Regions from separate parts of the Streptomyces sp. NPDC018026 genome, predicted to be linked through region 1. Evidence: predicted binding sites of a transcription regulator. Region 1 holds the regulator's gene; each other region holds the start of a gene.

Evidence for each region. The regulator HrcA, encoded in region 1, represses chaperone genes, less so after heat shock. The targets are predictions, from matches to a motif close to TTNGCACTCNGNNNNNCNGAGTGCNAA.
Region 2: groL (chaperonin GroEL) is a predicted target of HrcA. The motif match lies at 4,929-4,955, and genes of this name have one in related genera.
Region 3: groES (co-chaperone GroES) is a predicted target of HrcA. The motif match lies at 1,676-1,702, and genes of this name have one in related genera.

Annotation. Positions count from the first base shown of each region.
Region 1 covers NZ_JBIRFY010000002.1:544,746-552,154, reverse strand. Annotated here, with positions in the region: gene ACH4D3_RS08065 (16S rRNA (uracil(1498)-N(3))-methyltransferase) at 1-60, opposite strand, end outside; gene ACH4D3_RS08060 (nitronate monooxygenase) at 57-1,151, opposite strand; gene dnaJ (molecular chaperone DnaJ) at 1,240-2,376, opposite strand; gene hrcA (heat-inducible transcriptional repressor HrcA) at 2,377-3,393, opposite strand; gene ACH4D3_RS08045 (MBL fold metallo-hydrolase) at 3,560-4,303, shown strand; gene ACH4D3_RS08040 (DUF3097 domain-containing protein) at 4,338-5,159, shown strand; gene ACH4D3_RS08035 (Uma2 family endonuclease) at 5,137-5,715, opposite strand; gene hemW (radical SAM family heme chaperone HemW) at 5,816-7,048, opposite strand; gene ACH4D3_RS08025 (SpoIIE family protein phosphatase) at 7,094-7,409, opposite strand, start outside.
Region 2 covers NZ_JBIRFY010000004.1:40,616-48,024, forward strand. Annotated here, with positions in the region: gene ACH4D3_RS14155 (trehalose-6-phosphate synthase) at 1-502, opposite strand, end outside; gene ACH4D3_RS14160 (hypothetical protein) at 649-1,368, shown strand; gene ACH4D3_RS14165 (glucosyl-3-phosphoglycerate synthase) at 1,377-2,321, opposite strand; SAM riboswitch class I at 2,474-2,621, shown strand; gene thrC (threonine synthase) at 2,639-3,931, shown strand; gene ACH4D3_RS14175 (MoaD/ThiS family protein) at 3,928-4,203, shown strand; gene ACH4D3_RS14180 (cold-shock protein) at 4,611-4,814, shown strand; gene groL (chaperonin GroEL) at 5,118-6,743, shown strand; gene ACH4D3_RS14190 (NADH:flavin oxidoreductase) at 6,950-7,409, shown strand, end outside.
Region 3 covers NZ_JBIRFY010000004.1:501,764-509,172, forward strand. Annotated here, with positions in the region: gene ACH4D3_RS16465 (polysaccharide deacetylase family protein) at 1-824, shown strand, start outside; gene ACH4D3_RS16470 (polysaccharide deacetylase family protein) at 821-1,585, shown strand; gene groES (co-chaperone GroES) at 1,849-2,157, shown strand; gene groL (chaperonin GroEL) at 2,302-3,924, shown strand; gene ACH4D3_RS16485 (hypothetical protein) at 4,117-5,373, opposite strand; gene ACH4D3_RS16490 (SDR family NAD(P)-dependent oxidoreductase) at 5,552-6,325, opposite strand; gene ACH4D3_RS16495 (MOSC domain-containing protein) at 6,380-7,048, opposite strand; gene ACH4D3_RS16500 (LysR family transcriptional regulator) at 7,145-7,409, shown strand, end outside.

The sequences.
Region 1 (7,409 bases):
CTCCCCCGCGGGCAGGTCCTGCGGCCGCAGGGAGTCGACCACGAACACCGGTGCCGTCATCGGGCGCCGCCTCCCGTCGCGTAGCCCGACAGTCCCGACAACGCTGTCCCGGCGTCGGCGAGTTCGGCCGTCAGCACCTCCACCAGCTGTCCGGCGGGCAGTTCCCGGGCCATCCGGTGGCCCTGTCCCGCCCAGAGGGCCATGCCCTGCGCGTCGCCCGTCTTCGCCGCCGCCTTGCGCACCGGCGCGGTGAGGTGGTGCACCTCGGGGTAGGCGGCGGGGGCGTAGCGGCCGTGCTCGCGCAGGAAGCGGTTGACCAGGGCGCGGGCCGGGCGGCCGGAGAAGGCGCGGGTGAGTTCGGTGCGGACGAAGAGCGGGTTGGTCAGCGCCTGCTTGTGCAGGTCGTGCGCGCCGGACTCGGGGGTGGCGAGGAAGGCGGTGCCCAGCTGGGCCGCGCTCGCGCCGGCCGCGAGGACCGCGGCGATCTGGCCGCCGCGCATGATGCCGCCGGCGGCGACGATCGGCAGGCTCACCGCCTCCCGGACCTGGGCGACCAGCGACAGCAGGCCGGTCCCGGCGCCGCCGGTCTCCGGGTTGTCCCGGTGGGTGCCCTGGTGGCCGCCGGCCTCCGTGCCCTGGGCGATCACCGCGTCGGCGCCGGACTGCTCGACGGCCCGGGCCTCGTCCGCGGTGGTCGCGCCGACCAGGGCGAAGGTGCCCACGCGGTGCAGGGAGTCGACGACCTCGCGGCTGGGCACGCCGAAGTGGAAGGACACCACCGGCACCGGGTTGTCCAGCAGGACGGCGAGCTTGGTGTCGTAGCCGTCGTCCCGGCCGCAGTCGGGGTCGCCCAGCTCGGTCTCGTACCAGGCGGCCTCGCCGGCCAGCTGGTGGGCGTAGACGTCGACGGCGGCGGGATCGGCCGTCTCCGGCTGCGGGAGGAAGAGGTTGACGCCGAAGGGACGGCTCGTGAGCCCCCGCAGCTGTTTGATCTCCTGGTACATCCCGTCCGCGGTCTTGTACCCGGCGGCCAGGAAGCCCAGCCCGCCCGCCTCGGACACCGCGGCCGCGAGCCGCGGCACGGAGACGCCGCCCGCCATGGGTGCCTGCACGATCGGGTAGGGGAAGAGATCGGTCAGTGCGGAGGACATGACGGCATGTTGTCACGTCCTCCACACAAGTCCGAATCCGGGCTTCCGTTGGCATACGCCAGAAGCATCCGCATCACGGCGTACGGCATCAGCGCCCGTTGAACGCGTCCTTCAGCCGGGAGAACAGCCCCTGCTGCCCGGGCTGGAACTGCCCCGTGGGGCGTTCCTCGCCGCGGAGCTTGGCCAGCTCGCGCAGGAGGCGTTCCTGTTCGGGGTCGAGCTTGCCCGGGGTGGTGACCTCGACGTGCACGATGAGGTCGCCGCGGCCGCCGCCGCGCAGGTGGGTGACGCCCCGGCCGTGCTTCGGGATCGACTGGCCGGACTGGGTGCCCGGGCGGATGTCGACCTCCTCCATGCCGTCGAGGGTCTCCAGCGGCACCTTCGTGCCGAGGGCCGCCGCCGTCATCGGGATGGTGACCGTGCAGTGCAGGTCGTCGCCGCGCCGCTGGAAGGTGGAGTGGGGCAGCTCGTGGATCTCGACGTACAGGTCGCCGGCGGGGCCGCCGCCGGGGCCGACCTCGCCCTCGCCCGCGAGCTGGATCCGGGTGCCGTTGTCGACACCGGCCGGGATCTTCACCGTCAGGGTGCGCCGGGAGCGGACCCGGCCGTCGCCCGCGCACTCGGGGCACGGGGTCGGGACCACGGTGCCGAAGCCCTGGCACTGGGGGCAGGGGCGGGAGGTCATGACCTGGCCCAGGAAGGACCGGGTGACCTGCGAGACCTCGCCGCGGCCGCGGCACATGTCACACGTCTGGGCCGACGTGCCCGGCGCCGCGCCCTCGCCGTTGCAGGTGTTGCAGACGACCGCGGTGTCGACCTGGATGTCCTTGGTCGTACCGAACGCGGCCTCGTCCAGCTCGACCTCGATGCGGATCATCGCGTCCTGGCCGCGGCGGGTGCGCGAGCGCGGCCCGCGCTGCGACGCCGTGCCGAAGAACGCGTCCATGATGTCCGAGAAGTTCCCGAAGCCACCCGCGCCGAAGCCGCCCGCGCCACCGCCGGCGGCCTGCGAGAGGGGGTCGCCGCCGAGGTCGTAGACCTGCTTCTTCTGCGGGTCCGACAACACCTCGTAGGCGGCGTTGATCTCCTTGAACCGCTCCTGGGTCTTCGGATCGGGGTTGACGTCCGGATGCAGCTCGCGCGCGAGCCTCCGGAACGCCTTCTTGATCTCGTCCTGGGAGGCGTCGCGGCGCACGCCGAGTACGGCGTAGTAGTCCGTGGCCACCTACGACTCCGCCAGGATCTGTCCGACGTACCGTGCCACTGCGCGTACCGCTCCCATCGTTCCCGGGTAGTCCATGCGGGTCGGTCCGACCACGCCGAGCTTGGCAACCGCCTCGCCGCCCGAACCGTAGCCGACCGACACGACGGACGTTGAGTTGAGTCCCTCGTGGGCGTTCTCGTGACCGATCCGTACGGTCACGCCCGGATCCTTCGCCTCGCCGAGCAGCTTGAGGAGCACGACCTGCTCCTCCAGCGCCTCCAGCACCGGCCGGATCACCAAGGGGAAGTCGTGCCCGAAGCGGGTCAGATTGGCGGTGCCGCCGATCATCAGCCGCTCCTCGTTCTCCTCGACCAGCGTCTCCAGGAGAGTGGAGAGCACGGTGGAGACCGTACCGCGATCCTCGGCCTCGAAGGGCTCCGCCAGATCTTCCACCAGAGCCGGCACATCCGTGAAACGGCGGCCCGCGACCCGGCTGTTGAGCCGCGCCCGCAGATCGGCCAGCGAGGCCTCGCCGAACGGCGCCGGGCAGTCGACCATCCGCTGCTCGACCCGCCCGGTGTCCGTGATCAGCACGAGCATCAGGCGCGCGGGCGCGAGCGAGAGCAGCTCCACGTGCCGCACGGTCGAGCGCGTCAGCGACGGATACTGCACGACGGCGACCTGCCGGGTGAGCTGCGCCAGCAGCCGCACCGTGCGGGCCACGACGTCGTCGAGGTCGACGGCGCCCTCCAGGAAGTTCTGGATGGCACGCCGCTCGGGCGCGGTCATCGGCTTGACGCCCGCCAGCTTGTCGACGAAGAGCCGGTAGCCCTTGTCGGTCGGGATGCGCCCCGCGCTGGTGTGCGGCTGGGCGATGAACCCCTCGTCCTCCAGGGCCGCCATGTCGTTGCGCACGGTGGCCGGGGAGACGCCGAGGTTGTGCCGCTCGGTGAGGGCCTTGGAACCGACCGGCTCCTCGGTGCCGACGTAGTCCTGGACGATGGCGCGCAGCACCTTCAGCCTGCGTTCACTGAGCATCGGCGCGCACCTCCAGCTGTCGTCCGCCCGTTTCGGCCCGTCTGGCCCTGTCCGACTTGTCTGTCCTGGCACTCATGGCTCGCGAGTGCCAGACTTCCCCGGCCCAGTGTACGGCCGTGGGGTACGCCCCCGGCAAGGCCGGGACCAAGCCGTTAGCGTCGTCGCCGTGACGGTGACTTGGGAAGCGCTGGGCTGGGAGCGGCTGGCGGACGGGGTGGGGCGGTGCCGGCTGCCGGGGTGGGACTGCACGGCGGGGCTGGTGCTCGGCGCGGACGCGGCGCTGATGGTGGACGCGGGGTCGAGCCTGGACGAGGGCGCCCGGTTGCGCGAGGGGGCGCGGCGGCTCGCCGGTCGCCGTGTGACACATCTCGCGCTGACCCACCCGCATTTCGACCATGTCTTCGGCGCGGCGGCGTTCACGGGCGCCGAGGTGTACGGCGCGTACGGCGCGGCGGGTACGGGTGCGCTGTTCGCGCCTGGCGGACAGGGGCGGGAGGCGCTGCGCGCGGACGCGGTGGCGGAGGGGCTGGACGTCCGGGCGGCGCGGGCGGCGGCCGAGGCGCTCTCCCCCGTCCGGCACGAGGTCCGGGGCGAGCACCCGCTCGACCTGGGCGGTGGACGGCGGGTCCTGCTGGCCGACGTGGGCCCGGGGCACACCGGGCACGACCTGGCGGTGCTGGTGCCGGGCTCCCCGGACGTCCTGTTCTGCGGCGACCTGGTCGAGGAGTCCGGCGAGCCGCAGGCGGGGCCCGACGCCCTACCGTCGCGCTGGCCGGCCGCGCTGGACCGGCTGCTGGCGATGGGCGGCGACGACGCACTGTACGCCCCCGGTCACGGAGCGGTGGTGGACGCGGCGTTCGTGCGGGCCCAACGGGACGCGCTGGCCGCCCGGTTCGGCGTGTCGCGTTGATCACCGCGCGGGCGTTCCTCGTATCGTCGGCAGAATGCGCCAGTACTCCGCCGACCTGACCCCTCCGTGGAAGAAGCCGCAGCCCGTTCCCGAGGTGCCCGCCGATCCCGGCCTGGTGGTCGAGGAGCCCGGCACCGGGTTCTGCGGCGCGGTGATCCGCTGCGAGGCGGGCACGGTGACGCTGGAGGACCGCTTCGGCAAGCATCGCGTCTTCCCGCTGGAACCGCGCGGCTTCCTCCTGGAGGGCCGCGTGGTGACGCTGGTCCGCCCGTCCTCCTCCGGTCCGGCACGCTCCGCCCCCTCCCGTACGGCGTCCGGTTCGGTCGCCGTCCCCGGCGCACGGGCGCGGGTGGCGCGCGCCGGGCGCATCTACGTCGAGGGGCGGCACGACGCCGAGCTGGTGGAGAAGGTCTGGGGCGACGACCTGCGCATCGAGGGGGTGGTGGTGGAGTACCTGGGCGGCGTGGACGACCTTCCGTCGATCGTCGCCGACTTCGCCCCGGGACCGGACGCACGGCTGGGCGTCCTGGTGGACCACCTGGTGCCGGGTTCGAAGGAGTGGCGCATCGCGGAGGCGGTGACGAGCGAGCACGCGCTGGTCGTGGGCCACCCGTACATCGACATCTGGGAGGCGGTGAAGCCGTCGTCGGTGGGGATCGAGGGCTGGCCCCGGGTGCCGCGCGGTCAGGACTGGAAGACGGGGGTGTGCCGGGCGCTGGGGTGGCCGTCGGAGAACACGGGGGCGGTGTGGCAGGCGATCCTGGCCCGGGTGGGGTCGTACAAGGACCTGGAGCCGGAGTTGCTGGGGAGGGTGGAGGAGCTGATCGACTTCGTTACGGGCGGTGATGAGGCTTGACGCCTTTGTAAGTGCCGAACTCGGTGGTATCCAGCTCAACGTCCAACAGTTCCAGCGGCAGCGGTGTCCCGAACTGAGTGATCCGCTGCACCTGGTAGTCAGCCCCCTCACCTCGTCCGACCGGCTCCGAGTACAGAACGCACTGGGCCATGACGGGGTCGACGATCAGGTAGGCGGGCACTTCGCCCGCAGCATAGATCAAGCGTTTGACGCCATAGTCCCGGTCGACGCTGGTCTGCGAGACCACTTCCACGACCATCGTGATCATCTGTGACGGCAGAAGACGCCCTGAGTCCGGGCCAACACCGACTTCCATGACCACCAGGTCGGGCACAGGCTCACTGGCCTCGTCGACAACATCGACGTCCTGGGTCTGGAGCCGTTCCCACCGCCGGTGCGGAATCTGATCCATCAGCGAAGTGACGATCCGGTTGTGCACCAGATCAGGGCTGGGCATCATCACGATTTCCCCCCGGAGAAGCTCCACCTTGAGCCCCTCGGGTGGCTCGAACCCCGCGAAGAACTCCGCGACTCCACGTTCGTCCACAGCTGTCATCTCCGTGGCCCTCCACATTCGCCGCGTGCTGTCGGCGGCAGCCTGTGGATCAGGTTAGGGGCCGAGCCCGCGTTCCGCACCGATTCGCTCCCCCGAGTGATCAGTCCACCAGGTCCCGCACCACCGCGTCCGCCAGCAGGCGCCCGCGCAACGTCAGCACCGCGCTCCCGGCCTCGTACGGCTCCTCCTGGAGCAGCCCCTCGGACAGCGCCCGCCGCGACGCCGCGAGCCCCGCCTCCCGCAGCAGTGACAGCGGGACGCCCTCCCGCAGGCGCAGCTCCAGCAGGATGCGCTCGACGCGCCGGTCCTCGTCCGACAGGACCTCGCGCCCCGCGCCCGGCGACCTGCCCGCCGCCAGCGCCCCCGCGTACGCCCCCGGGTGCTTCACGTTCCACCACCGCACGCCCCCCACGTGGGAGTGCGCACCCGGTCCCGCGCCCCACCAGTCGGCACCCCGCCAGTACAGCTCGTTGTGCAGGCAGCGCCCGGCGTCGGAGGTGGCCCAGTTGGACACCTCGTACCAGTCGTAACCCGCCGCGGACAGGGCCTCCTCGGCGATCAGGTACCGGTCGGCGTGCACGTCGTCGTCGGTCATCGGGACCTCGCCGCGCCGGATGCGCCGGGCGAGCTGGGTGCCCTCCTCGACGATCAGGGCGTACGCCGAGACGTGGTCGGGTCCGGCGCCGAGCGCGGCGTCCAGGGAGGCCCGCCAGTCGTCGTCGGACTCGCCGGGGGTGCCGTAGATCAGGTCGAGGTTGACGTGGTCGAAGCCGGCCGCGCGGGCCTCGGCGACACAGGCCTCGGGGCGTCCTGGCGTGTGGGTGCGGTCCAGGATCTTCAGGACGTGCTGCTTCGCGCTCTGCATGCCGAAGGAGATCCGGTTGAAGCCGCCCTCGCGGAGGGTGGCGAGGTACGCCGGGTCGACGGACTCCGGGTTGGCCTCGGTGGTGATCTCCGCGTCCGGCGCCAGGCCGAACTCGTCGCGGATCGCGCCCAGCATCCGCACCAGGTCGCCGGCGGCCAGCAGAGTGGGCGTACCGCCGCCGACGAAGACCGTGCGGACCTCGCGGGGGTCGTCGCCGAGCACCTTGCGGGCCAGGCGGACCTCGTCGACGAGCGTGTCGGCGTAGTTGTCGCGGGAGGCGAGGACGCCGCCGGTGCCGCGCAGCTCGGTGGCGGTGTAGGTGTTGAAGTCGCAGTAGCCGCAGCGGGTAGCGCAGTACGGCACGTGCAGGTAGAAGCCGAGGGGGCGGTCGGCGGCCCCGGCGAGCGCGGACGCGGGCAGGGCGCCGTCGGCGGGGACGGGCTCGCCGTCGGGGAGTGCGGAGGGCATGCGTTCCATTGTCCCGCACCCGGCCGGCTCCCCGGCCCGCCCCGTTCAGTCCGCTTGGAGCACCAGCAGCGCCAGGTCGTCCTCCGGGGGCCGCGGCCCGAACTCGTGCACCAGACGCCTGATGCGCTCGGCGACCAGTTCGGCGTCCAGGCCCACGCACCCGGCCAGCGCCGCGGCGAGCCCGTCGCCGTCGTCGAACTGGCGGGAGCCGCTGCGCCGCTCCGTGATCCCGTCGGTGACGCACAGCAGGGTGTCGCCGGAGCGCAGCTCGAAGGTCTCGCTGACGTACGTCGCGTCCTCGACGACGCCGAGCAGGGTCTGCGGGCACGCGACGGCGGACACCATGCCGTCGGGCCCGAGG
Region 2 (7,409 bases), on a different contig from region 1:
TGCGCAGATCCGGACGCAGCTCGCGCAGCATCCCCGGCACCAGCGTCAGGTGGTAGTCCTGCACGATCGCGACCGCGCCCTCGGCGGCCTCCTCGGCCAGCGCCTCGGCGAAGGCCCGGTTGTACGCCTCGTAGGAGGCCCACTGCCGCCGGAACTCCGCGTTGAAGACCGGCTCCAGGGGCGTCTGGTAGAGCATGTGGTGCACGAACCACAGCACCGAGTTGGCGATCCCGTTGTACGCGTCCGCGTGCACGCCGGCCGGCACGTCCAGCATCCGTACGCCGTCCTCGCCGACCCCGCGCCGCACCGCCTCGCGGTCCCCGTCGGACAGCGCCGAACACACCCACAGCGCCCCGGCGTCGGGACCGATGGCCGACAGCCCCGACACGAGCCCGCCACCGCCCCGCTTGGCGTGCAGCGACCCGTCCTCCCGCACCTCGTACGAGACCGGCCCCCGGTTGGAGGCGACCAGCACCTGAGCAGCACCGAAGCTTGAAGCCATACGCCTCAACCTAGCCCGGCCCCTCCCACCTCAAACGTTTCCCGGTGTCACCTCGGCGGCGATTCGGTCACGCGTCTTGTGTGGAAACTGTGAACAGGTCGAGGATGTGCGGTGCGCATTTCAACTTCTTGGGGGGCGGGCGAACCATGCCCATACGCACACGTAGGCGACACCCGCGCGGGGGCGGACTCACCGGCACGGCGGCCCTGATCGCGGCCTGCGCGCTGGCCCTGGCGGGCTGCGGCGACGGCGGCGACGCGAGCACGAAGGCGGACGGGACACCCGCGGCGGCCACCGCGACCGCCGCCGCCACGCCGAGCAGCAGCCCCACCCCCGAGGCGTCCCCCACTACCGAGGCGTCCCCCACTACCGAGGCACCGCCGCCCACCCCGACCGCCGTCACGCTGTCGGACTTCACCGGCCGCACCATGGGGGCGGCCGTCCTCGCCGCCAAGAAGGCGCACGTCGACTACACCGTGCTCCTCCAAGGGACCGGGCGACAGGCCTCCTCCTGGGGCCTCGACGAGAAGGTCTGCGAGCAGAGCGGCGGCTCCGGCACCGTGACCTTCACCGTCCCCCGCGACGGCCGAGACTGCGCCGGGCGCCTGCTGCACACGCCGAAGCCGGTCCCGAAGCCGTCGAAGACCCGGGCCGACGGCACCGGTGGCACGAGCGGGGGCGGCGGAACAGGCGGCGGCACCGGCGCCTGCGAGCTGATGAGTCCGGCCGGCAACTGCTACGCCGACGGCCAGTTCTGCGCCAAGAAGCACCGGGGCCTGAGCACCCACGGCCGCGGCGGCGAGTACCTGACCTGCGAGCCGGACTCCGACGGCAGGTGGCGCTGGTCGGACGGCGTCTCCGGCTGAGCCCCGGGTCAGGCCACCTTCCGGGCCGCGTACTCCGCGATCTCCGTCATCGGGGGCCGTTCCTCGGTGTCCACGGCGTAGGTGCGCGGCTCGAAGCCGTCGACGCCGCGCTCGAACTGGGTGAGGGCCGGGCGCACCAGGTGGCCGCGGGCCAGCCGGAGCTGGGCGGTGCGGTAGATCGCCGCGGCCATCCGGCCCAGCGCCCGCCCGTCCTGGTGGCGGTGGACGCGGACCCCGACGTCGACCTGCGCGAGCGCGTCCAGGCCCACCAGGTGCAGGGCGTCGACCAGCATGCCCAGTTCGACGCCGTAGCCGACCGGGAAGGGGAGCCGTTCCAGCAGGGAGCGGCGGGCCGCGTACTCGCCGCCCAGCGGCTGGACGAAGCCGGCCAGCTGCGGCCAGTGCATGTTGAGCAGCGGGCGGGCCATCAGCTCCGTGACCCGGCCGCCCTGCCCGGCCGCCCCGGCCAGCGGGCGGTCGTACATGGCCTTGACGAGGTGCACGTCCGGATCGGTGAGCAGCGGGCCCACGATCCCGGAGACGAAGTCGGCGGAGAACTCGCGCAGGTCGGCGTCGACGAAGCAGACGATGTCCCCGCCGGTGACCAGCAGCGAACGCCACAGCACCTCGCCCTTGCCGGGCACGGCGGGGATGCGGGGGAGGATCGCGTCCCGGTGCACGACGCGCGCGCCGGCCGCCGCGGCCACCTCCGCGGTGCGGTCGCTCGACCCGGAGTCCACGACCACGATCTCGTCGACGAGCGGGTGGCGGAGCACCAGCTCGCGCCGGATCGCCGCGACGATGTCGCCGACCGTCGCCTCCTCGTCCAGGGCGGGGAGCACCACGCTCACCGACTGCCCGGTGGCGTGCTTGGCGGACAGAAGGTGCTGGACCGGCCGGTCCGCGGCCGACCAGGAGCGTGCGTTCAGCCAGCGCTCGACTTCTTCCAGCACGTCCCGTGGTCTCCTTCGTGATCCATTGTGATGCATCTCGCGGTACGGACGACTATCTCAACCGTCCTGGCCTTCGGTTACAGTCTTGAACAACGCGTGGGACCACCGCATGCCGGGGTCGCCGCGTGCACCACCGCGAAACAACTTCATACCGCTCATCCAGAGGGGCAGAGGGATACGGCCCGATGAAGCCCCGGCAACCCTCCAGTCGGTTCTTGTCACACGGACGTGGCGAGGCTCCCGGCTAGGGAAGGTGCCAAATCCGTCTCACGGCGAGATGCGTCGTGAGGAAGATGAGGAGAAAGGGCCTCGCCTCCATGGCTGTGCAGACTGCCGAAACCGCCACGAACCCCGCCGACCCCGCCGTCGACCTCGGCCCCGCCGCCGCGCTGAGCTGCCGGGAATGCGGCCACCGGGTTCCGCTCGGACCGGTCTTCGCCTGCGAAGAGTGTTTCGGCCCCCTCGAGATCGCCTACGACTTCTCGGACTACGACACCGAGGAACTGCGGGGGCGCATCGAAGCGGGCCCGGCGAACATCTGGCGCTACGCCCCCCTGCTGCCCGTCCCGGCCGACGTGGCGACCAAGCCGAACATCAATCCCGGCTGGACCAAGCTCGTCAAGGCCGACAACCTCGCCCGCGAACTGGGCGTCACCGGTGGGCTGTACGTCAAGGACGACTCCGGCAACCCCACGCACTCCTTCAAGGACCGCGTCGTCGCCCAGGCCATCGAGGCCGCCCGCGCTTTCGGCTTCACCACCCTGTCCTGCTCCTCCACCGGCAACCTCGCCGGTGCCGTCGGCGCCGCCGCCGCCCGGGCCGGCTTCCGCTCCTGCGTGTTCATCCCGCACGACCTGGAGCAGGGCAAGGTCGTCATGGCCGCGGTCTACGGCGGCGAGCTGGTCGGCATCGAGGGCAACTACGACGACGTGAACCGCTTCTGCTCCGAGCTGATCGGCGACCCGGCCGGCGAGGGCTGGGGCTTCGTCAACGTCAACCTGCGCCCCTACTACGCGGAGGGTTCCAAGACCCTCGCCTACGAGATCTGCGAGCAGCTCGGCTGGAGGCTGCCCGACCAGATCGTCGTGCCGATCGCCTCCGGCTCCCAGCTGACGAAGATCGACAAGGGGCTCAAGGAGCTGATCGAGCTCGGTCTGGTCGAGGACCGGCCGTACAGGATCTTCGGCGCGCAGGCCGAGGGCTGCTCGCCGGTCTCCACGGCGTACAAGGCCGGGCACGACGTGGTCCGCCCGCAGAAGCCCAACACCATCGCCAAGTCGCTGGCCATCGGCAACCCGGCCGACGGCCCCTACGTCCTCGACATCGCCCGCCGCACCGGCGGTGCCGTGGAGGACGTGACCGACGAGCAGGTCGTGGACGCGATCAAGCTGCTCGCCCGCACGGAGGGCATCTTCGCGGAGACGGCGGGCGGCGTGACGGTCGGCGTCACGAAGAAGCTGATCGACAACGGCGTCCTCGACCCGTCGCTCACCACCGTCGTCCTGAACACCGGCGACGGCCTGAAGACCCTCGACGCGGTGGCCGGCACCGGCCTGACCGCCACCATCCGCCCGAACCTGGACTCCTTCCGAGAGGCTGGCCTCGCATGAGCGTGACCGTTCGCATCCCGACCATCCTGCGCACCTACACCGGCGGAAAGGCCGAGGTCAGCGCCGACGGTGCCAACCTCGGAGAGGTCATCTCCGACCTGGAGAAGAACCACACCGGCATCGCCGCCCGCGTCCTGGACGACCAGGGCAAGCTGCGCCGCTTCGTCAACGTCTACGTCAACGACGACGACGTCCGCTTCGAGCAGGGCCTTCAGACGGCCACCCCGGACGGCGCGGGCGTCTCGATCATCCCGGCGGTCGCCGGCGGCTGATACGTGTCGTAGCGTTGATTGCCCTCTCCGTAAGAGAAACGGAGGGGGCAATTCCATGTGGTTGAGCGCGGTAGAGTTGGGGAACGCGCTCCCGATCGGCACAACGGGAACCGTCAATTCCTGCCGCCCGCCCGACAAGAAGTAGCCAAAGTGCGAGCGTATTCTGCGGCTTTTGTTCCCTTTGCGTGACCCGACTTGACCCGAATTCAGGCGAATTCTCGCTACATTCCGGACCGGGTGCGTCCAGATTTCTCGTCCGATTGACCTGTTGCAGACGGCAGTTGGACAGATACATTCAGCCGCGGTCGACGCGTTCCGGCGCACGCCCCCAGTCGTGAGGGGGCGAGGTCTGACCCGGATCCGCGAAGTGCGGATCTGTGCAAGGGCCAGTAATAGGGGAGTTAGGCATGGCTCAGGGCACCGTCAAGTGGTTCAACGCGGAGAAGGGGTACGGCTTCATCGCGGTCGACGGTGGTGCGGATGTATTCGTCCACTACAGCGCGATTCAGATGGACGGCTACCGCACCCTCGAAGAAGGCCAGCGGGTCGAGTTCGAGATCTCGCAGGGTCAGAAGGGCCCGCAGGCCGACATGGTTCGCCTCAGCGCCTGAGACGCGCGGCCGCCGCAGCACCCGGTCTTCATCCGAAGGGCCCGTACCCGCTGGGTACGGGCCCTTCGGCCTGTTCGCGGGTGGCTGACGGGGCGGCCCGATCCCCGAGAGGCGCTTGCACTCGACCATGCCGAGTGCTAATCATTGGCGTTAGCACTCTGAAGGTGAGAGTGACAACGAAGGACCGGGTCGGTGAGGCCCGCAGGCCGGGTGGGGAAGGAACCACAAGGCCGGCGAGCCGTCCGTCGCGGGCGCGGGCGCGGTCCGAAGGAATCACCCCCAGTCCTGGAGGGACCACTTCACATGGCCAAGATCATCGCGTTCGACGAGGAGGCGCGGCGCGGCCTCGAGCGCGGCATGAACCAGCTCGCGGACGCCGTCAAGGTGACGCTCGGCCCCAAGGGCCGCAACGTCGTCCTCGAGAAGAAGTGGGGCGCCCCCACGATCACCAACGATGGTGTCTCCATCGCCAAGGAGATCGAGCTCGAGGACCCGTACGAGAAGATCGGCGCCGAGCTGGTCAAGGAAGTCGCCAAGAAGACGGACGACGTCGCCGGTGACGGTACGACCACCGCGACCGTCCTCGCCCAGGCCCTGGTCAAGGAAGGCCTGCGCAACGTCGCGGCCGGCGCCAACCCGATGGCCCTCAAGCGCGGTATCGAGAAGGCCGTCGAGGCCGTCTCCGCCGCCCTGCTGGAGCAGGCCAAGGACGTCGAGACCAAGGAGCAGATCGCCTCCACGGCCTCCATCTCCGCCGCCGACACCCAGATCGGCGAGCTCATCGCCGAGGCCATGGACAAGGTCGGCAAGGAAGGCGTCATCACCGTCGAGGAGTCCCAGACCTTCGGTCTGGAGCTGGAGCTCACCGAGGGTATGCGCTTCGACAAGGGCTACATCTCGGCGTACTTCGCCACCGACATGGAGCGTATGGAGGCGTCGCTCGACGACCCGTACATCCTGATCGCCAACTCCAAGATCGGCAACGTCAAGGACCTGCTGCCGCTCCTGGAGAAGGTCATGCAGTCGGGCAAGCCGCTGCTGATCATCGCCGAGGACGTCGAGGGCGAGGCCCTGTCGACCCTGGTCGTCAACAAGATCCGCGGCACCTTCAAGTCCGTCGCCGTCAAGGCCCCGGGCTTCGGCGACCGCCGCAAGGCCATGCTCGGCGACATCGCCATCCTCACGGGCGGCGAGGTCATCTCCGAGGAGGTCGGCCTCAAGCTGGAGAACGCCACGCTGGACCTGCTGGGCAGCGCGCGCAAGGTCGTCATCACCAAGGACGAGACCACGATCGTGGACGGCGCCGGCTCGGCCGACCAGGTCCAGGGCCGCGTCAACCAGATCCGTGCCGAGATCGAGAACAGCGACTCGGACTACGACCGCGAGAAGCTCCAGGAGCGCCTGGCGAAGCTGGCCGGCGGCGTGGCCGTCATCAAGGCCGGTGCCGCCACCGAGGTCGAGCTCAAGGAGCGCAAGCACCGCATCGAGGACGCCGTTCGCAACGCGAAGGCGGCCGTCGAGGAGGGCATCGTCGCCGGTGGTGGCGTGGCCCTGCTCCAGGCCTCCCAGGTCTTCGAGAAGCTGGAGCTGTCGGGTGACGAGGCGACCGGCGCCAACGCCGTGAAGCTCGCCCTGGAGGCCCCGCTGAAGCAGATCGCCGTCAACGGCGGTCTCGAGGGCGGCGTCGTCGTGGAGAAGGTCCGCAACCTGACCGTCGGCCACGGCCTGAACGCCGCCTCCGGTGAGTACGTCGACATGATCGCCGAGGGCATCATCGACCCGGCGAAGGTGACCCGTTCCGCGCTGCAGAACGCCGCCTCCATCGCCGCGCTGTTCCTCACCACCGAGGCCGTCATCGCCGACAAGCCCGAGAAGGCCGCTCCGGCGGGCGCCCCGGGCGGCATGCCGGGCGGTGACATGGACTTCTGATCGACCGGTTCCGGTTGATCGACCGTCCAGTACGGACCGAGGGCGGCACTCCCCGACAGGGGGTGCCGCCCTCGGGCGTTTCCGGCTGTGGCCAGTCTCACATCCGGGCGCCGGACGGAATGGCCCGGCGGGGCGGCCCCGTTCCCGTAGGAGTGCGTTGCATGCGCGTGCACATACCAGCCGGTACCCACCTCAGGAGCCCCCACGTGACCGTCACCCCCACCGAGGTCGCCACCCGCGCCGCCCGACTCCTTGCCCGCCCGGCCACGATCAACGGCCTCACCGTGCCCAACCGCATCGCGATGGCGCCGATGACCCGCATGTTCTCCCCGGGCGGCGTCCCCGGCGAGGACGTGGTCTCGTACTACTCCCGCCGCGCCGCCGCCGGAGTCGGACTGATCGTCACCGAGGGCACCTACGTCGGCCACGAGTCGGCCGGGCTGAGCGACCGCGTCCCGCGTTTCCACGGCGAGGAGCAGCTCGCCGGGTGGGCGAAGGTCGCCGAGGCGGTGCACGCGGGCGGCGGCACGATCGTGCCGCAGCTGTGGCACATCGGCATGGTCCGCAAGGCCGGGGACCAGCCCTTCCCGGACGCCCCCGCCGTCGGCCCGTCCGGCCTGCGCATCGGCGAGGACGAGCCCACCGGCACCGCGATGACCCAGCGCG
Region 3 (7,409 bases), on a different contig from region 1:
CCGGCTGTGCGCAGGCAGCGGACCAAGGCGTGCGGGGCGCCCCCGGTCAGCAGGCACCCCCGGCCCGCGCGGTCGACGGCGCGGCGAAGGCTCGCGAGGCCCGGGCGGCGCTGGCCGCCGCCGCCAAGCGCTGGGACCTGAAGAAGGTCCCGCTGACGGCCCCCGCGGCCCCCGCGAAGAAGCCGGAGATCAAGGCCCGCGAGGGCTTCGAGGTCGACGGCCAGGAGGAGGACGGCCTCCCGCCGGTCTTCACCACGGTCCCCACCAAGGAGAAGGTCGTCTTCCTCACCATCGACGACGGCGCCGAGAAGGACCCGGCGTTCCTGAAGATGATGAGCGAGCTGAAGATCCCGTACACCGTCTTCCTCACCGACGAGGAGATCAAGGACGACTACGGCTACTTCAAGAAGATGCAGGCCCGCGGCATCACCCTCAACAACCACACCCTGAGCCACCCGTACCTCCCCGCGCTCTCCTACGAGGAGCAGAAGCACGAGATCTGCGGCATGCAGGACGTGATGGAGAAGCGCTACGGCAAGCGCCCCGTCCTCTTCCGCCCGCCCTTCGGCAACTACAACCGCGACACCCTGCGCGCCGCCAAGTCCTGCGGGATCAAGTACGCCCCGATCTGGAGCGAGGAGGTGTACGTCGACCACTGGGAGTACCGCGAGTGGGACCAGGACCTGCACCCCGGCGACATCGTCCTCACCCACTTCCGGGGCGAGAACGACTGGGACGGCACCATGACCGACATGGTCCGCCGCTTCCTGGACCGGATCACCGCCGACGGGTACGCGGTGGCCCGCCTGGAGGACTACCTGTGAGGCGGGGGCGGCTCCGTCCGGCCGGCGCCGCCCCGGCCACCCTCCTGATCCCGCTGCTGCCCCTGCTCCTGCTGCTCCCGCTCACCGGCTGCGACCGGATCGCCGCCGCCCCCGCCCCCGCCGAACACGCGGCGGCGGCCGGGGACCCCGCCCAGGACGCCGACCGGGGCCGTCGTCTGCCGCCCGTCGTGGACCACGTCCGCACCGACGACCCGGTCGTCTTCCTCACCTACGACGACAGCGCCGAGCGCGACCCCGCCTTCGCCGGCCTGATCCGCGAACGGCGGCTCCCGGTCACCCTGTTCCTCACCGACACCGTCGCCGGACCGGCGTACGGCGAGCTGGCCGGGCTGCGCCCGTTCGGCGCGAGCCTGCAGAACCACACCCTGGACCACCGCTCCCTGCGCGGCCTGCCCTACGCCGGCCAGCGAGCCGAGATCTGCGGCCAGCAGAGCAAGCTCAGGTCCCGCTTCGGGGCCCGCGCCCATCTCTTCCGCCCGCCGCACGGCACGTACGACACCACGACCCTGCGCGCCGCCGCCGACTGCGGCATCACGGCCCTGGTCCTGTGGCGCGCCACCCTCGACGCCGACGGCGCCCTCACCTACACCCGCGGCGACCACCGCCTCCACCCCGGCGACATCGTGGCCGTGGACCCGGACCACCCGACGGCCACGAACCTGACGGCCCGCACGGAACGTCTGCTGGAGACGATCGAGGAGCAGGGGCTGAGGGTGGGCGACTTGGAAAATTACCTCTGACTCCTCGACGCCGACCGGCACAATCCAGCCCGTCCGGCGTTTGAGGACGAGGCCGTCCAGGCCGAAATCCCCGCCGACGCGCCGCCGGCATTGGCACTCCGCTTGACCGAGTGCTAATCGCAGTCATAGTCTCGGCTCTGGCACTCCCCAGTGGAGAGTGCCAACTACGCGACGGGCAGGTCCGGCACCCGCGACGACGGATCCACCTGGTCGCCACCTCAGACAGTTAACCCCGTGAGATCTCCGAAGGGGGAGGTCGGATCGTGACGACCACCAGCTCCAAGGTTGCCATCAAGCCGCTCGAGGACCGCATCGTGGTCCAGCCGCTCGACGCCGAGCAGACCACGGCTTCGGGCCTGGTCATTCCGGACACCGCCAAGGAGAAGCCCCAGGAGGGCGTCGTCCTGGCCGTCGGCCCGGGCCGCTTCGAGGACGGCAACCGCCTTCCGCTCGACGTCAGCGTCGGCGACGTCGTGCTGTACAGCAAGTACGGCGGCACCGAGGTGAAGTACAACGGCGAGGAGTACCTCGTCCTCTCGGCCCGCGACGTGCTCGCGATCGTCGAGAAGTAGAAGTAGCTCTCAAGTAGCTCTTCACTTCACCGAAGCACCTTGCTTTACAGCTGCGCCCCTGGCTCCCGCGACCATAAAAAGCCGGGCGTCGGGGGCGCAGTTGCCGTATAACCCCAAGATTTCCGGAAGAGGGCTCACGCTCCCATGGCGAAGATCCTGAAGTTCGACGAGGACGCCCGTCGCGCCCTCGAGCGCGGCGTCAACAAGCTCGCCGACACCGTGAAGGTGACGATCGGCCCCAAGGGTCGCAACGTCGTCATCGACAAGAAGTTCGGCGCCCCCACCATCACCAACGACGGCGTCACCATCGCCCGCGAGGTCGAGGTCGAGGACCCGTACGAGAACCTCGGCGCCCAGCTGGTGAAGGAGGTGGCGACCAAGACCAACGACATCGCGGGTGACGGCACCACCACCGCCACCGTGCTCGCCCAGGCGCTCGTGCGCGAGGGCCTGAAGAACGTCGCCGCCGGTGCCTCCCCGGCGCTGCTGAAGAAGGGCATCGACGCGGCCGTCGCCGCCGTGTCGGAAGACCTTCTCGCCACCGCCCGCCCGATCGACGAGAAGTCCGACATCGCCGCCGTGGCCGCGCTGTCCGCCCAGGACCAGCAGGTCGGCGAGCTGATCGCCGAGGCGATGGACAAGGTCGGCAAGGACGGTGTCATCACCGTCGAGGAGTCCAACACCTTCGGTCTGGAGCTGGACTTCACCGAGGGCATGGCCTTCGACAAGGGCTACCTGTCGCCGTACTTCGTGACGGACCAGGAGCGCATGGAGGCCGTCCTCGACGACCCGTACATCCTGATCAACCAGGGCAAGATCTCCTCCATCGCGGACCTGCTGCCGCTGCTGGAGAAGGTCATCCAGGCCAACGCCTCCAAGCCGCTGCTGATCATCGCCGAGGACCTGGAGGGCGAGGCGCTCTCCACCCTCGTCGTCAACAAGATCCGCGGCACCTTCAACGCGGTGGCCGTCAAGGCCCCCGGGTTCGGCGACCGCCGCAAGGCGATGCTGCAGGACATGGCCGTCCTCACCGGCGCCACGGTCATCTCCGAGGAGGTCGGCCTCAAGCTCGACCAGGTCGGCCTCGAGGTGCTCGGCACCGCCCGCCGCATCACCGTCACCAAGGACGACACCACGATCGTCGACGGTGCCGGCAAGCGCGACGAGGTCCAGGGCCGCATCGCCCAGATCAAGGCCGAGATCGAGAACACGGACTCCGACTGGGACCGCGAGAAGCTCCAGGAGCGCCTCGCGAAGCTGGCCGGCGGCGTGTGCGTGATCAAGGTCGGCGCCGCCACCGAGGTGGAGCTGAAGGAGCGCAAGCACCGTCTGGAGGACGCCATCTCCGCGACCCGCGCCGCGGTCGAGGAGGGCATCGTCTCCGGTGGTGGCTCCGCGCTGGTCCACGCCGTCAAGGTGCTCGAGGGCAACCTCGGCAAGACCGGCGACGAGGCCACCGGTGTCGCGGTCGTCCGCCGCGCCGCCGTCGAGCCGCTGCGCTGGATCGCCGAGAACGCCGGCCTGGAGGGTTACGTCATCACCTCCAAGGTCGCCGAGCTCGACAAGGGCCAGGGCTTCAACGCCGCCACCGGCGAGTACGGCGACCTGGTCAAGGCCGGCGTCATCGACCCGGTGAAGGTCACCCGCTCCGCCCTGGAGAACGCCGCCTCCATCGCCTCCCTCCTGCTGACGACCGAGACCCTGGTCGTCGAGAAGAAGGAAGAGGAAGAGCCGGCCGCCGCCGCGGGCCACGGCCACGCCCACTGAGCGCTGCGCTGAGCTGAGCGAACGGTGCCCGGTCCCCTGCGGGGGGCCGGGCACCGTTGCTTCTGGGCTCTGGTGCCGGGTCGGCGTCTGCCCCACCGGGTTCGTTGCCGGGTGCGGCGACGTCGTGGTTGCGCGCGCAGTTCCCCGCGCCCCTTTGGGGCGATTCCCCTGACGAACCTCAGCGACGAGCCGTCACAGCAGTCCGCTCAGCGGCAGTACGCGCTCGGCGAGCCGGCCCCGCAGGCGGCCGTCGGCGGTGTCCGCCCCTTCCGCGAGCCAGCCGGCGGCGACCAGCAGCCCCGCGTGCTCGGCGACGTCCTCGGGCCGCAGGCCGCAGAACTGGGCGACCTCGTCCAGCGCCGGACCGGCGTCCTCGCCGACGGCTCCCAGGCACCCGTCGGGACGGCTGTGGGCCGCGGTGTACACCGCGAGGAGCCTGGTGGCGGCCCCCGCCTTCTTCTTCCGCAGCTTCCGGTCGCCCACCACCTTCTGCGCCCACCCCGAGAGCCGCGCCCGGGTGACCTTGCCGAAGAAGAACGGGCGGGGCTGCGTGGGAATCAGCGTGGGCACCGTGATCCGGGTGGGCTCCTCGGGCCGGGACATCAGCGCGTCGTCGGCGGTGACGTCCTGCGGCAGCAGCAGCCAGCCCACGTCGACGAGCCCCTGGAGCACCCGCTCGGCGTCGCCCTGCAACCAGCCGCCCAGGTCCTGCCCGGTGACGTTCCCGGTACCGGCGCGCGCGGCCCGCAGGGTGAGCATCAGCACCGCGAGCCGCGCCTCGGCCTCGGGGAAGGGGGAGCCGGTCCGGACGTGCTCCAGCACCTCGCGGGCGTGGACGCCCTGACCCCGGGTCAGCAGCCGCTCGACCACGGGTCCCTCCCCGCCCACCGGGAGGCCGCGGCGGTTGGCGTCCATCTCGCGGGTGGTCCGCGCGGCCGCCGCGGCCCGGTCCGCTTCCTCCCGCAGGGACGCGTCGGCGGTGACGTCCGCCCACAGGGCGAAGGCGCGGGCCTTGCGGTCGTGCAGTTCGGCGAGGACGGCGAGGTCCGGTTCCGGGCGCCGCTGGTACGCGCGGAACGCGTCCCCGAGTTCGGTCAGCTCCACGCGCAGCACCTCGGGCTGGAGGTCGTGCGGCACCATCCGCTGCGCGACCTTCGCCCATCGGCCCGCCTTCCGGGCCCGGGCGGGGACACCGCCGGGCCGGGGCAGCGGGGCGGGCCGGGCCTGCGGGACGGAGGCGGCACCGGCATCGGCCGCACCGGCCGCACCGGTCGCACGGGGGCGGGCCGAGGCCGGGACCGCCGACGGCGACCCGCCGCCGGGAGCGTCGGAGAACAACACCGTCCCGCCCCCGGTCACCGCCCCCCGGCCCGACCTCGCCCCGTCCGTACGCCCCCTGTCGATGCCGTCGACGAACAGTTCGCCCCGGTCACCAGTGCCCGCGTTCACGCGATGCCGCCCTCTCCCTCGCCGAACCTGCGACCTCCCGCCCGCTGCGGGCGCAGCCACCCGACGCTACGTCGCGCGGGCAGCCCGCCAGGAAGGGTCCGGGACGGACCACACGTTCGGGTGACGAGCCGGTCGGCGACCCCCACCGCCACCCCTACTGCCACCCCTAATGCGACCCCTACTGCGGGCCGTACTTGCGCCCCGTCCGCGACGTGATCCCGCCCAGCAGCCCCCGCGGCACCAGCTTCGCCGCGCCCATCAGGGTCTTGTAGCGGGGGTCGGGGATCGACAGGGACTTGCCGCGGGACAGGTCGGCGAGGGCCGCCGCGACGACGTTGTCCGCGTCGAGCCACATCCAGTTCGGGATGTTGTCCGTGCCCATGCCGGCCCGCTCGTGGAACTCCGTGCGGATGAAGCCGGGGGCCAGGGCCATCAGGCGGACGCCGCTGCCGGCCAGGTCCTTGGCCACGCCCTGGGTGAACTGGACCACCCACGCCTTGGAGGCGCCGTAGGTGCCGCGCGGGACGAACGCGGCGACCGAGGCCACGTTGACGACGCCGCCGCGGCCCCGCTCCCGCATCGCCTCCACCGCCGCCGAGGTCAGCCGGAGCACCGCCTCGCAGTGCACCTTGAGCATGGTCAGCTCGTCGGCCATGGGGACGTCGAGGAAGCGGCCCTTGTTGCCGAAACCGGCGTTGTTGACCAGCAGGTCGACGGGGTTCCTGCGGTCGGACAGCCGGGCCGCCACCGCGTCGATGCCGGCGTCCGCCGACAGGTCGGCCGTCAGCACCTCCGCCTCGATGCCGTGCCGGTCGTGCAGCTCCGTGGCCTGCTCGCGCAGCCGCTCGGTGTCACGGGCCACCAGCACCAGGTCGTGTCCGTCGGCCGCCAGCCGCCGCGCGAACGCGGCGCCGAGGCCCGCCGTCGAGCCCGTAATCAATGCCGTTGTCATGGCGCAAGGTTAGGGCGCGGGGTGATGGCCCCGGACCGAGCCCGTCCGCTTCACTCAGGCGCCGTACCGCGCCACGTACTTCCGCGCCGACGCCAGCGCCTCGGGGTGCAGCGCGTCGCCCGCGGCGAGCAGCCGGGGGAGCAGGTCCCGCTGGGTCGTCACCGCGCGGAACTGCAGGGCCACCGTCACCTCGTGCGCGGGCCGGTGCACGATCCGCACCGGATCGCCCGCCCGGATCTCACCGGCTTCCAGGACGCGGAAGTAGGCGCCCGGCGCGCCCTTCTCCGTGAAGCGCTTCACCCAGCGCTGTTCACCCATGTGGCCCTGGAAGGTGCGGCAGGGGATGCGCCCGGACGTCACCTCCAGGAGCAGCTCGGGGCCGACCCGCCAGCGCTCGCCGATGAGGGCCCCGGCCAGGTCCAGGCCCGTGGTGGTGAGGTTCTCGCCGAACGAGCCGTTCGGCAGCTCGCGGCCCAGCGTGCGCTCCCAGTCGTCCAGGTCCTCGCGCGCCATCGCGTAGACCGCCTGGTCGTCGCCGCCGTGGTGCCGTGTGTCGCAGACGGTGTCGCCGGCCAGACCGCTCGCCCCGAACCCCTTCGCCCCGGGAGCCGCCACCCGCACGGGTCCGTCGGCCGGCCGCTTGTCGATGCCGGTGACGCCCTCGGGCTGGTCCGTGTAGGGCACCTCCTTCGCGCGTCCCAGGTTGACGGACAGGAGCCTCATGGCGGAAAGGTGCATGCCGGAACGGTAGGTCATGCGCGATCAAAGCGGCTACGCGTTATTCGGCGTCCGGTCAAAGGGTCGCTTATCCTCGGGGGTGTGATCGAGGCCCGTCATCTCCGCGTGCTGCGCGCCGTGGCATCCACCGGTTCCTTCTCCGCCGCGGGGCGCGAGCTGGGCTGCACCCAGCCCGCCGTCAGCCAGCAGATGAAGGCCCTGGAGTCCTCCGTCGGCACCCCGCTGCTCGTGCGCACCGGGCGCGAGATGCGACTGACCCAGGCCGGAGAGGCGCTGGTGCGGCACGCCGCCGGGATCATCGCCGGGCTCACCGCGGCCGAGGAGGAGGTCGCCGCGATCGCCGGGC